DNA from 3 places in the Nitratireductor sp. GZWM139 genome. Region 2 is predicted to be linked to each of the others. Evidence: predicted binding sites of a transcription regulator. Region 2 holds the regulator's gene; each other region holds the start of a gene.
What was found. Region 2 encodes PhoB, which activates phosphate uptake and scavenging genes when phosphate is short. Its sites were predicted from a motif close to TGTCATNNANCTGTCAT; they were not measured.
Positions count from the first base shown of each region.

Region 1: the regulator PhoB is predicted to act here: its motif matches at 3,175-3,191, upstream of NDI72_RS13750 (DUF4956 domain-containing protein).
Region 3: the regulator PhoB is predicted to act here: its motif matches at 3,628-3,644, upstream of NDI72_RS12110 (esterase-like activity of phytase family protein).

Region 1 is NZ_JAMQML010000010.1:101,534-106,087, reverse strand. It holds gene NDI72_RS13775 (S8 family serine peptidase) at 1-484, opposite strand, end outside; gene NDI72_RS13770 (RNA polymerase sigma factor) at 595-1,086, shown strand; gene NDI72_RS13765 (anti-sigma factor family protein) at 1,124-1,888, shown strand; gene msrB (peptide-methionine (R)-S-oxide reductase MsrB) at 2,036-2,482, shown strand; gene msrA (peptide-methionine (S)-S-oxide reductase MsrA) at 2,479-2,985, shown strand; gene NDI72_RS13750 (DUF4956 domain-containing protein) at 3,221-3,802, shown strand; gene NDI72_RS13745 (polyphosphate polymerase domain-containing protein) at 3,826-4,554, shown strand, end outside.
Region 2 is NZ_JAMQML010000008.1:24,328-28,881, forward strand. It holds gene NDI72_RS11375 (response regulator) at 1-29, shown strand, start outside; gene NDI72_RS11380 (sigma-70 family RNA polymerase sigma factor) at 94-645, opposite strand; gene NDI72_RS11385 (NepR family anti-sigma factor) at 651-857, opposite strand; gene NDI72_RS11390 (response regulator) at 1,060-1,854, shown strand; gene NDI72_RS11395 (DUF1328 domain-containing protein) at 1,987-2,154, shown strand; gene NDI72_RS11400 (hypothetical protein) at 2,243-2,584, shown strand; gene phoB (phosphate regulon transcriptional regulator PhoB) at 2,669-3,355, opposite strand; gene phoU (phosphate signaling complex protein PhoU) at 3,392-4,102, opposite strand; gene pstB (phosphate ABC transporter ATP-binding protein PstB) at 4,137-4,554, opposite strand, start outside.
Region 3 is NZ_JAMQML010000008.1:181,578-186,131, reverse strand. It holds gene NDI72_RS12120 (DUF1192 domain-containing protein) at 1-80, opposite strand, end outside; gene NDI72_RS12115 (NAD(P)H-quinone oxidoreductase) at 230-1,210, shown strand; gene NDI72_RS12110 (esterase-like activity of phytase family protein) at 1,358-3,556, opposite strand; gene NDI72_RS12105 (DUF1013 domain-containing protein) at 3,784-4,491, shown strand.

The DNA.
Region 1 (4,554 bases), on a different contig from region 2:
ATAGCGTTGCCGTGAGTGACAGGAGGTCGATCTGTTCCAGGACGGCGAAGCCATCGTCGACGAGCGCCTCTATGTCTCCCTGGCTCAGTCCCAGCGCGATGACCTCACGGTCGGCGTGGATGGCGGGGGGCGGTGCGGCGCGCCGGGCAGCGGGCCTGCTGCGGCGCGGTGCGCTCTTGCGGGGATTGAGGCGCTGTTTCAGCGCTTCGAAGAGTGTCTTGCCGGAAGAGCCCGAGCGCCGGGACGACCCGGATGAACCGCCGGAGGAGCTTCCGCTGAAGCTCGTTCCCCCGCTGCTGCCGCCGCCTCCACCGCCGCCGTTGTCATCATCGTCATCATCATCGTCGTCGTCATCATCGTCATCGTCGGCAAATGCATAGCCGGCCGGGTCATTCACCAGCACGGGCGCGATCGCCATGGGCAATCCCAAAAGCGCGATGAACAATAGACGGACGAAGCAGCGATAGCTGTGTTTTGCGTTCATGAACCCTTCCATTCGACGCCTCATTAGCATTTTTTGGAATGCAGGCGAATAAACGGGCGAGCCCAACGTTTATTCCACATCATTCACGGAGAAGGCGCCCGGACCGGAACATGAAATCCACCTTTGCGGATGAAATCGTCGACCTTTTGCCGAACCTGCGACGTTATGCTTTCGTGCTGAGCCGCTCGCTGGACGTGGCCGACGATCTTGTGCAGCAGACCTGCGAGAAAGCCTTTGCGAGCCGGAGCAGCTATGCCCAGGGCACGAACCTTTCCGCGTGGCTGATACGCATTATGCGCAACACCTGGATTGACCGGGTGCGGCGCGACAGGACGCGCGGCGAAAGCGTGGACATTGTCGACCGGCCCGATGCGATTTTCACCGATGGTGCGCATGACACGGAAACGCATCTGATGCTCGGCAATGTGGCGAGTGCGCTGCAGGAACTGCCGGCGGACCAGCGCGAGATCATCATGATGATCTGCGTGGAGGAGCTCTCCTACAAGGAAGCTGCCGCCGCGCTTGGCATTCCCATCGGCACGGTCATGAGCCGGCTTGCCCGCGCCCGGACCACGCTCGCCGGAAAACTTGATCTAAACTGACAGGGCCGCATGACCTTTTGCGACAGGACAGAACACGATGCATGAAGAAAAATTCACCGATGAAGTTCTGATGGCCTATGCCGATGGCGAGCTCGATGCGAAGACCCGCCTTGAGGTTGAAGACGCCATCGGGCGGGACACTGCGCTCGCGGAGCGCGTGGACCTGTTCATGAAGACGCGCGCGTTACTGGCGGGCACATTCGGAACGGCAAAAGTTTCCGTGCCAGACGATCTTGAAGCGCGTGTGCGACAGATGGCTGGCGCTGCGGAGATGGAAGAATTCACTTCCGGAGCGGAGGTGCTTCCCTTCAGGCAAAGGAGCGCCCCGCGCCAACAGGGGTTCGCGCAGCGCCATGCCCTGCCCATCGCAGCTTCTCTGGCGATGGTTGCGGGCGGGTTGCTTGGTTACATGGCCGCCGGTCAGCCCGAACGGGCGGGCGGCATCGAGATTGCGGGCCTTGCAGACGACCGGATCGTGGAAGCGCTGAACGTATCGCCGTCGGGCGAGACAAGGCAACTTGGCGAGGATGCGCGTTTCGAGGCGATTGCCACTTATCGCGATGGCGCGGACACGCTTTGCCGGGAATTCGAGGTCAGTGCGCGTGGCACATCTCATGTGGCTGTCGCCTGTCAGGAAAACGATGCCTGGCAGCTGCGCTTTGCGGCCTCGCAGGTGGATGTGAACGGCGATTTCGTTCCCGCGTCTTCGCTGGAAGCGCTGGACGCGTTTCTCATGGCCACCAGGGCCGGTGCGCCGCTTTCGGCCGAGGACGAGAGCGCGGCGCTTTCCACACTGCGCTGACGCGTCCCGGCGGACTTCCGTTTCGGATCACGCTAATATGATTGGGATCGCGGAGCCGCGATACCTAGATGAGGCTCCGCAGGCACCGTGTTTCGACGCGATGCCGAGACCGATCACCATTGAACGATCAGGAAGCCGGAGCTGCCGATGAACTACAGGAAGACCGAAGAAGCCTTGGCCCGCCTCAGCCCGGAGCAATATTACGTGACGCAGCAAAGCGGCACGGAACGCCCTGGCACCGGCGAGCACCTGAACAACAAAGAACCGGGCATCTACGTCGACATCGTTTCGGGCGAACCGCTTTTCGCAAGCAGCGACAAATATGAGTCCGGCTGTGGCTGGCCGAGCTTCACCAAACCCATCGCGCCGGCCAATGTCAGCGAGCTGCGGGACACGACCCACGGCATGATCCGCACGGAAGTGCGCTCCACGCATGGCGACAGCCATCTTGGCCATGTCTTCGAGGATGGCCCGCGAGACCGTGGCGGTCTGCGCTATTGCATCAATTCGGCGGCACTGCGCTTCATTCATCGCGATGCGATGGAAGCGGAAGGTTACGGAGACTATCTCGATCAGGTGGAGGATGTGCAATGACTGAACGCGCTGTTCTGGCTGGCGGCTGTTTCTGGGGCATGCAGGACCTCATCCGCAAGCTGCCCGGCATTGTCAGCACCCGTGTGGGATACACCGGAGGCGACGTGCCGAACGCCACATACCGCAACCATGGAACCCATGCGGAAGGGATTGAAATCACCTTTGATCCCGACAAGACGAGCTATCGCCGGCTGCTGGAGTTCTTCTTCCAGATCCATGACCCGACCACGGCAAACCGGCAGGGCAATGATGTCGGCATGTCCTATCGCTCGGCGATCTACTATGTAAGCGACGAGCAGAAGCGCGTGGCCGAAGAGACCATTGCCGATGTGAACGCCTCCGGCCTGTGGCCGGGCAAGGTGGTGACGGAACTGGAGCCGGTTGGCGATTTCTGGGAAGCAGAGCCCGAGCATCAGGATTATCTCGAGCGCTATCCCAATGGCTATACCTGCCATTTCCCGCGCCCCGACTGGGTGCTGCCACGGCGCGACGCGGCGGAATAGAACGCCGGATCAGGCGCAGATATCTGACCGAAACGACAAAGATGAACTCCCTCCGGAAAAAATCCGGGGGGAGTTTTTTCATATGCGGCAAGGGTTTCAGCGGACCCGGGAGAAATAAAATCAATGCCGATGGAATAGATCCAATTCCCTCACGTTTTCCGACACCAGAGACGGCTTTCTGACAGTTTTACGACAGTTTTCTGACAGAGGCCGTGACCAACAAATGAGGAAAACAATGCTGGAAACATTCGCATTCGGTGACACCCCAATCCGCTTTGGCATCGACGTCGTGTCGATGACGATCCTGGTCTTCGGCCTTTACTACCGGCGCTACCGCGACAAGGAACTGGTGACGGCGGCATCGCTGTTCAACATCTTTGCCTTTGGCGTTCTTTCCATTCTCTCGGCTGTCGAATTCTCGCTGGCCGCCGGCTTTGGCCTCTTCGCGATCCTGGCGCTCTTCACCCTGCGTTCGGAGCAGATCTCCAAGGTGGAAATCACCTATTTCTTCGGCTCGGTCTCCATCGCCGTGATCTGCGCCATTCCCGGAACGCCTCTGGCCATCGTGCTTGCCGTTGTCGCGCTTGTGCTTCTGGGCGCTTACATCCTCGATCACCCGGCCATCCTGCGCTCGTCCGACGGTGTGAAGATCACGCTCGACAAGATCGATCACGAAGCGCTTTCGCAGCCTGAGAAGATGCGCCGCGACCTCTCCGAGCGCCTTGGCGTGGACGTGATGTCCTACCAGATCACCGCGCTCGACTACATCAACGACATGGCCCGGATGAACGTGTTCTTCCGCAAGCCCCGGCATTGACCTGCCGGGAAGGAGACACTCCAATGGATCATTCCATCACAAATGAACTGACCGGCTTCCGCCCGATCTCGCTTGAGGGACTGAACGGCAAGGCCGCCATGCTGGAACGGCTGGACAACAAGTATATCGTCCCGGCCAACCGGCTCCGCCCCGCGCTGCACGCCTTTTCGGACCTGTTCGACGTGCTCGAAATCGACGGCATCCGCGCGTTCACTTATGCCACCCGTTATTATGATGATGACGATCTGCGCAGCTATTACGACCACCATCAGGGGCGTCGCAAACGCTGCAAGGTGCGGGTGCGCGATTACGTGGACACTGGCCTCAGCTATCTGGAAGTGAAGCTGAAGAGCAAACGGCAGATTACGGTCAAAAAACGCCTGAAGCTGCAGGAACCCGGTTCGGGCCTCGACCACTCCGGTGAAAGTTTCATCGATACGTGCCACCGCGAGATCTATGACAGCCCCTTCGACCGGCCTTTGGCCCCGGTGATCGAGATGCAGTATATGCGCATCACGCTGGTGGCCAAGGAGGGCGGCGAGCGCATGACCATTGACACGCAGCTCTCGTTCAAGGCTGGCGATGTGCGCCGCCTTGTGCGGCCCGATATCTCCATCGTGGAAACGAAGTCGGCGCGCGGCAACGGCATCGCCGATGCGATTTTCCGGGGACTGCACGTCCACCCGACAAAACGCTGCTCAAAATACTGCGTGGGCATGGCCGCGACGGGCCAGGTGGAGCGGCACAACCGC
Region 2 (4,554 bases):
TTGTCGGCTCAAGCGCCGGGAAGGACTGAGAGCGGTCAGACCCGATTGCCCTATGTGCGCCCTAAGGGACGCACGGCAATCCTGGCTCAGGACCTAGGCGATGAAGGCCGTATTGGTGATCTGGGTCGAGATGGCGTCCGGCCCGAAATCGCCCTCACCTGAAATCTCGAGGATTTCCTGCAGGCGCGTTCTGGCGCGGCTCACGCGGCTCTTGATCGTGCCGACCGCGCAATCGCAGATCTCCGCCGCTTCCTCATAGGAAAAGCCGGACGCGCCGATCAGGATGATCGCTTCACGCTGGTCTTCGGGCAATTGCTCGAGAGCGCGCCGGAAGTCCTTCAGATCGACCGAACCCTCCTGCGCCGGGTGCACCGACAGACGTCCGGTGATCGCACCGTCCGCGTCTTCGACCTCGCGCTTGCGCTTGCGCATCTGCGAGTAGAACTCGTTGCGAAGGATAGTGAAGAGCCAGGCTTTCAGATTGGTGCCCGGCTGATAACTGTTCTGTTTGTCCCACGCCTTGACCAGCGATTCCTGCACAAGATCGTCCGCCCGGTCCGCACTTTTTGAAAGCGAAACGGCGAAGGCGCGCAGACTTGGCACAGCGGCCAGTAGATCGTCACGAAAGCCCGGATAAACACTCATATATATCAGTCCTTGTTTCCGGCCGTTTCAGCGCCGCTTTTCTGCTCAAGCTGGTTGAGAAGGTCGCTGAACCGATCCGGAATATCTTCCGTTACCAGGTCGTCGTAATATTGCCTGAGCTTGCGTCCGATCTCTGAGTTTGCGCCGAGCGGGTCTTCATCCTTGCCGCGCCGGGTCAAGCTTCCTCGGGTGTTTGGTTTGCCGTAATTCATGCCCTGTCTTTTTCCATCAAATCTGGTCTCCCAATGACCCGAAACCGTCCGCATCGCCCGGGCCACAACTGTCTCGTCTGCTTTCAAACGCCATTGAGCGGAATTCGTTCCCTCCGACGGGAACATTTTCGCATATGGGGCGTTTCACCCGTCACAAATGCACTAATTCTCATTGCCATGTCTTGAGGGAGACTTGAAATCCATGACCCTGTCAGCGCGTATCGCTCCGCACCTTCCTTACCTGCGGCGCTTTTCCCGGGCCGTTTCCGGCTCCCAGTCCAGCGGTGACGCACTGGTGGCTGCGACGCTTGAAGCGTTGATCGCCGATACGAGCATCTTTCCCGAGGCATCGACCGACAAGATCGCCCTCTTCAGGCTCTTCACATCGCTGTTCGAAACGCTGGACGTTCCGGTCCCCGAAGGCACGCCGAGCTCGGCATGGGAAAAGCGGGCCATGAGCAACCTTTCTTCGCTCGCGCCCCGTCCGCGTCAGGCCTTCCTGCTGGTGGCCGTAGAGAATTTCCGGCCGGAAGAGGCTGCGGAAATTCTCGAGACGGATATGAAAGGCATCAACACGATGCTGCGCGAAGCCAGCGAGGAGATTTCCCGTCAGGTGGCGACAGACATCCTCATCATCGAGGACGAGCCCCTGATCGCCATGGACATCGAGGAAATGGTCGAAAGCCTCGGGCATCGCGTGGTCGGCACGGCCCGCACCCACAAGCAGGCGGTCGAAATGTTTGCCAAGACGCAGCCGAAAATGGTGCTGGCCGACATTCAGCTTGCCGATGGCAGTTCAGGCCTTGATGCGGTGAACGAGATCCTCGACGCGGCCACCGTACCGGTCATCTTCATCACCGCCTTCCCCGAGCGGCTTCTGACGGGCGAGCGCCCGGAACCGACCTTCCTTGTGACCAAGCCGTTCAGCCCGGAAATGGTCAAGGCGCTCATCAGCCAGGCGCTCTTCTTCGATCAGCAGGCGCACGCGGCGGCCTGACAGGCCCCCGCTTCTTCACGCGTTTCTCAAAAAAGCCGCCTCCGGGCGGCTTTTCTTTTGCCCAAAATCTCTCCGGCGGAACCAAATCCGAATGCCAGACGTTTAACCGGCATAACTAAACGGAGAGACAGAATGCTATACTGGGCCCTGATATTCCTTGTCGTCGCGATCATCGCCGGCGCACTCGGTTTCGGCGGAATTGCCGGCGCTTCGGCAGGCATTGCGCAGATCCTCTTCTACATCTTCCTCGCCCTGCTCGCGATCTCGCTGATCATGGGCCTTCTGAAACGCGGTCGCTAAACGGCGACGCACACATAAACGAATGCGGCATAAGCGAACCGGACCATCCATGGCTTCCGTTTCGTGAAGACAATGAAAGGAGAAAGCCATGGAACACATCGCTGCACTTCTTTTGATTGTCGGCTGCTCAGGCAATGTGGGGGCCGGCGACACGCGCGAATGCCAGGAACTGCCCGCCCCCACCCCGGTCTACGAGACGTTTGAGGAGTGCGAGGCGGAGAAGCCGGTTGCAATGCGCGAGCTGGAAACCGAAGCGCCGCAGGTTCTCGCCACCTGCGTCTATGTGGATCCCGCACTTGTCTATGACGATGCGATCCTGGAGTGGGACATCACCAGCAATGGCGAGCTGACAGCTTCCATCGAGCCGGTGACGAGCTTTGCCGTGGCGCAGAACGAGCATGCCCGCCCCGGACACGCCGCCACGAAATAACGGGCCACGAAATAACGCGCGAAGAGCTTCAACGAAAAAGCCCCGGTCGAACCGGGGCTTTTTTTAATGGCTGTATCGCGTCTGTCAGGCTTCGCGGATCGCATAGCCCGCGCCGCGAATGGTGCGGATCACATCGGGCAGACGCCCGTGGTTCACGGCCTTGCGCAGCCGGCCCACATGCACGTCCACGGTGCGCTCGTCGATATAGATCGTCTCGCCCCAGACATTGTCGAGCAGCTGGCTTCGCGAGAAGACGCGGCCGGGATGCTGCATCATGAATTCCAGGAGGCGGAACTCTGTCGGCCCGAGACGGATCTCGTTCTTGCGGCGGTAGACACGGTGCGATTCACGGTCGAGCACGATGTCCCCGACCGAGAGAACCGTCGAGAGCACTTCCGGCTTCGCGCGCCGCAGAAGCGCGCGAACACGCGCCACGAATTCCGGCGTCGAGAAAGGCTTCACCAGATAGTCGTCCGCGCCGGTTGAAAGGCCGCGCACACGGTCGCTTTCCTCGCCACGGGCGGTGAGCATGATGATCGGCAGGCGCTCCGTTTCGGGGCGCATGCGCAGCCGGCGGCACAGCTCGATGCCGGAAACGGCCGGAACCATCCAGTCCAGAACGAGCAGATCGGGTACGTTTTCCTGCAGGCGCACTTCGGCTTCATCGCCGCGAGAGATCATCTCGACCTGATAGCCTTCGGCTTCCAGATTGTACTTGAGCAAGACGCAAAGCGGTTCGTCGTCTTCAACGACCATGACCTTGGGGGCAATCATGGCAGGCATTCTCCTCGGGCAGTCTACGGCCGGTTAGACATCGGATTCGACCGTCATCTGTGTTTCGTCAAGCTTCGGCCGCTGGACCGGAAGCTGGGACCCCGTCACCACATAATAGGCATTTTCGGCGATATTGGTCACATGGTCGCCGATACGCTCAAGATTTTTCGCACAGAACAGGAGGTGCGTGCAGGCCGTGATGTTGCGCGGGTCTTCCATCATGTAGGTGAGGAGTTCGCGGAAAACCGACGTGTACTGAATGTCGATTTCCTCATCCTCGTCGCGCAGCCGGATTAACGCCTCGGCATTGCGCGCCACATAGTGCTCGACCACCGAATTGACCTGTTTCAGCACGAGGCCGGCCATCGCGTCGATGGAATGCGCAAGCGTGCGCGGCGTGGCGCTTTCGCCCACGGCGCCGACGCGCTTGGCAATGTTCTTGGCCAGATCGCCGATGCGCTCGAGATCAGCCGCCATGCGGATGGCGCCCACGACGCTGCGCAGATCCTGCGCCATCGGCTGGCGCTTTGCGATGAGCGTGATGGCGCGCTCATCAAGGTCGCGCTGCTTGGCGTCCATGATCGTGTCATCGGAGATGATGCGCTGTGCAAGCGCCGTATCGGAGTGCAGCAGCGCCCTGGTGGAAGCGCGCGTCATCTCGCCGGAGAGATCGCCCATGTCGCGGATGAGGCGGTCGATTTCACCGAGTTCCTCATCGAAGGAGCTGACTGTGTGCTCGCCCATGGTCTGGTTCCTTATCTGTGCGTTTGCCGCGCCGTCAGCCGAAGCGTCCGGTGATGTAATCCTGGGTGCGCTTGTCATCCGGATTGGTGAACATCTTGTCCGTCGGGCCTTCCTCGACCAGATTGCCGAGGTGGAACATCGCCGTGCGCTGCGAGACGCGGGCCGCCTGCTGCATGGAGTGCGTGACGATCACGATCGTGTAGTTCTCGCGCAGTTCGTCAATCAGCTCTTCCACCTTGGCGGTGGCGATGGGATCGAGCGCCGAGCAGGGCTCGTCCATCAGGATCACTTCCGGCGACACGGCAATGGCGCGCGCGATGCATAAGCGCTGCTGCTGACCACCGGAAAGACCGGTGCCGGGCTCATGCAGGCGGTCCTTCACCTCATTGAAGAGGCCAGCCTTCTGGAGGCTCGCTTCCACGACCTCGTCGAACTCCGACTTCTTCGTCGCC
Region 3 (4,554 bases), 160 kb from region 2:
TCTACGGAGAGCAGCGACAGGTCCTCACCGATCCGGTGGCCGGCCGCCTGTTTCTTGTCGTCCTCGTCGAAAATGCCCATTGCGCGTTCTCCCATCGCCTCCATCCGCAGGGTGATGCGCTATCCTGTCAGGCGCGCCCTTGATCCGCGTGCATCACTCGCCGATTGTGTTGTCGGACGTTCTTCAAATCAACAGGGGCATGACGAATCATATGGCGCTTCCAGAGAAGATGACGGCAGTGGCGATCAGCGAGCCGGGCGAGCCGAAAGTGCTGAAGCCGGAGCAACGCGATGTGCCGAAGCCGGGCGAAGGGGAAATTCTCATCAAGGTGCGCGCCGCCGGCATCAACCGGCCCGACGTGTTTCAGCGCAAGGGGCTCTATCCCGCGCCGCCCGGCGCTTCCGATCTGCCGGGCCTCGAGGCCGCCGGTGAGGTTGTCGCGCTGGGCGAGGGGGTGAAACGCTGGCAGGTGGGCGACCGTGTCACGGCGCTGACACCCGGTGGCGGCTATGCCGAATACTGCCTGACGCATGAAACCAACGCGCTGCCGGTGCCCCATGGGTTCAGCTTCACCGAGGCTGCGGCCATCCCCGAAACCTTCTTCACCGTCTGGCACAATGTGTTCCAGCGCGGCGGCCTGAAAGAGGGCGAGACCCTGCTCGTGCATGGCGGCTCCTCCGGCATCGGCACCACCGCCATTCAGGTGGCGACAGCCCTTGGCTCGAAGGTCATCGCCACGGCGGGCTCGGCGGAAAAATGCGCCGCCTGCGCGTCGCTGGGCGCGGTGCGCACGGTCAATTACCGTGACGAGGACTTCGTCGAGGCCGTGAAGGAAGAGACAGGCGGTCATGGCGCGGATGTCATCCTCGACATGATCGGTGGTGACTATATCGAGCGCAATTACACCGCCGCGGCCATGGATGGACGCATCGTGCAGATCGCCTTCCTCAAGGGGGCGCGGGCAGAGGTCGATTTCTCGCAGATCATGCGCAAGCGCCTCAGCCACACCGGTTCCACGCTTCGGCCCCGTTCTGTCGCCTTCAAGGGCATAATCGCAACAGAGCTGGAAGCGCATGTCTGGCCGCTTCTGGCCGCCCGCCGCATCGCCCCGGTCATGGACATGACCTTCCCGCTGGCCGAGGCCTGGCGTGCGCATGAGCGCATGGAAGAGGGGTCGCATATCGGCAAAATCGTGCTGGAAGTGTCCTGATCACCGGCGAAAACGCCTTTCGAAAAAACAGGAAGGCCCCGGCGATGATGCCGGGGCCTTCAGCCCTGGGAGGCTTTGTTTGCGAGAGCAATTCCGGGAAAAACTGAAGCCGGTTACCCGTCCGGAATTGCGCAACAACGATCCAGGTCAGTGGGTCGCGCTGAGCTTGCCCATATTGACGAAGATGGTCTCGCCGGACGAATCGTCCACCCCGTCATTGTCGGTCACGAAATAGGCGGTGCCGTTCGCGTCGATGGCGAAGCCCTCGATCTTGTCGACCACATAGCCATTCGTCGCGGCTTTCATCTCCGGCAGCAGGTCACGCTCCAGCGTTTTTTCCACCAGCGGCAGGTCTGCATCCAGCGCAGCCGGTGCGAAACCGTCCAGCGACACGCTGTAGAGTTTCTTGATCTTCGCCGACGAGCCGATCTGGTTGTCGCGCTCCACGATGTAGAGCTTGCCGTCATGCGCAGTGATTTCGGAAAGGCCGACCCAGCCCTTTTCCGCCGCATCCAGCGGATAGCGAACGGCAGCCCATTCCTTGGAGGCAGGCTTGTAGCTCACCAGCTTCACCTGGCCCTTCGGGTCGTCTTTCCATTCGCGCTGGATCGCCATCACCAGCATCTGGTCGTCGCCTTCGCCAACCACGGTCACGCCTTCCATGCCGAAGCGCTGCTCCACAGCGAGCAGTTCGGCGGGAAGTGCGATCTCCTGCTTGATCTCGCCCTTTGCATCGACCCGGAACAGCGCGTGCGGCGTCAGGCGGTCGGTGCGGCCTTCCGAAGCGAGCCAGAAACCACCCTTGCCATCATTGGCGATGCCTTCGAGGTCGAGCTTCTGGGCAGCCGCGCCATTGCGGGTCACGACCGTCTTTTTCGTGATCCGCGCCGGCGTCTGCGTCGCGTCGATGGTCAAGATCGCGGGCTGGTTGCCGTAGAACGAATCCGACACGGCGTAGAGCGTGCCGGGCTTTTCCGGATCAGCCACGAGGCCCGAAAGAGCGCCCCAGCCAAACGGTGCGCCGTTCTCGTCCATGGCGGATTCGATGGTCGGGTAGGCGGCCTTGCCCTCGGAAAGTTCGTAGACCATCACATGCGAGCGTGCGCCGCCGTCTTCGATCAGGTCCGCCTCATTGGCCGTCACCAGGAGGTTGCGCTCGGGAATGGCGACCAGACCCTCCGGTCCGATGCCCGACGGCAGCACCTGCACGAATTCCGGCGCGCCGCCCGTGTCGCGGTAGACCGCGATGAGCGAAGCACGCTCCAGCGCAACGAAGATGTATCGCTGATCGCCGAAGGTCGCGACTTCGAGGCCCTCGGGCTCGGTGCCCTTGGCGTCGGAGCGCTTGTCCGGGTAGTGGCCGGCGGCTGCGGCGCGGAATTCCAGATCGTTGCCGCTGTCGAACAGAACCTCGCCCGTCTTGTTGAAGATGGTGAAGCTGCGCGATCCGCCTTCATAATCGCCCTCATTGGCGGTCACGAAGCGGTCATTGTCGAGCCACTTCACGGCGTCCGGCTCGCGTTTCACATTGGCTGCCGCCTGATCGAAGTCGATTGCGCCATTGTCCAGCGTGTCGATCTGTTCGAGGTCGATGCCGCCGGCGGCGAAATGGTTCACCACCGCGCCGCTTTCAGCCGAAACCACCGCGATGTGGTTGTTTTCCTGAAGCGTGACGACAATTTCGCCCGCGTCGTTGAAATCCACGAATTCCGGCTCCGGGTCGCTCGGCGCGATCTCGGCGAGGCCGGCAAGCGAGACGGTTTTCATGCTGTCGCAGTCGGGCATGCCGTCGGTGAGCGTGAACACTTTGAGGTCGCCGGCAGGCATCTGCGGAATCACGCCGTCATTCAGGTCTTCATCGCGCTCATTCTCGATGGCGACCGCCAGAAAGCGTCCATCGGCGCTGATCGCAACCGAATCCGGCTGCCCGCCCAGCGCGCAGGAGGCTTCGGCGGTCTTCGCCGCCATGTCGATCACCACCAGATTGCCGGAAGGCTCGGTAAAGCTCTTCGAGGTGTTCACTGCGGCAATCGCCTTCTGGCCGACCACGCCCACGGAGGTGGGTTCGCCGTCCAGCATCACAGCGCCGCCGGCTTTCGGCGCGGCTGCATCGCTGATGTCGACGAAGCCGACGCCGCCCAGCGGGCTGTCGGAATAGATCAGCGTCTTGCCGTCCGCGCTGCGGGCGATGATTTCGGAAGAGGTCTCCGTCGCCTTGTCGGCATCGGCCGGCAGGTTCTCGGCCACTGCAAAAGTGGCGATGCGGTTGAAATTCATCTCTGCCTGAGCCGGTAAGATGACAGCCGTGCTGGCCAGCAGAGCAAGAATGATCGCGTTGCGTTGCATGTTCAAAACTCCCTCAAGTCCCGTAGGAGCGGCACAATCGGAGGGCTTGGTTTCACGCCGATGACGGATCAATGACGGTTCGGTGACGTCCCCGTTCCGGGGTGCTGCGCAATTTGTTGCGTAAGGGGGGTGTTTCAGTTTATAAAGCGGACGAAATTTCCCAACATCGGTGGTTATAACCACCGCCCGCGCTAGGGACGCGGGCGAAGGAAGAGGATTCTTGAACTATGGCCAACACGCTTCTCATGCCCAAGGCCACCGCCGTGTGGCTGGTCGACAACACGGCGCTGACGTTCGATCAGATTGCAGAGTTCTGCAAGCTGCATCCGCTTGAGGTTGGTGCCATTGCCGATGGCGACGCCGCTCAGGGCATCAAGGGCATGGACCCGGTCATGACCGGCCAGCTCACCCGCGAAGAAATCGCCATGGGCGAGCGCAATTCGAACCACAGGCTGCGGCTTTCCGAGCCGAAGGTGCGTGTGCCGGAGACCAAGCGCAAGGGGCCGCGTTATACGCCGCTCTCCAAGCGTCAGGACCGCCCCAACGCCATTCTCTGGCTGGTGCGCAATCATCCGGAGCTCAAGGACGCGCAGATTTCGCGTCTCGTCGGCACCACCAAGTCGACCATTGAGGCCATTCGCGAGCGCACCCACTGGAACTCGCCCAATCTCGTGCCGATGGACCCGGTGACGCTGGGCCTGTGCTCGCAGATCGATCTGGATCTGGAAGTGCAGCGCGCTGCCCGTTACCTGCCGCCGCAGGAGAGCACCGGCGAAACGCTTCTGCCGGCATCCGAGACCGAGCATCTGCCGCTCGGCGAGCAGGATTCGTCCTCCTCGGAAGAGAAGGAACTCGACGCAGAAGCGGTCTTCGCAAAGCTCTCGTCGATGCGTTCCACCGAAAGCAATGACGATGATGAGGACGATCAGTCCTGATTCGCGATACCTGATAATCTCCCCGGATTGCCGGGGAGAAATTAGAGCAGCCTGATCTCGTAT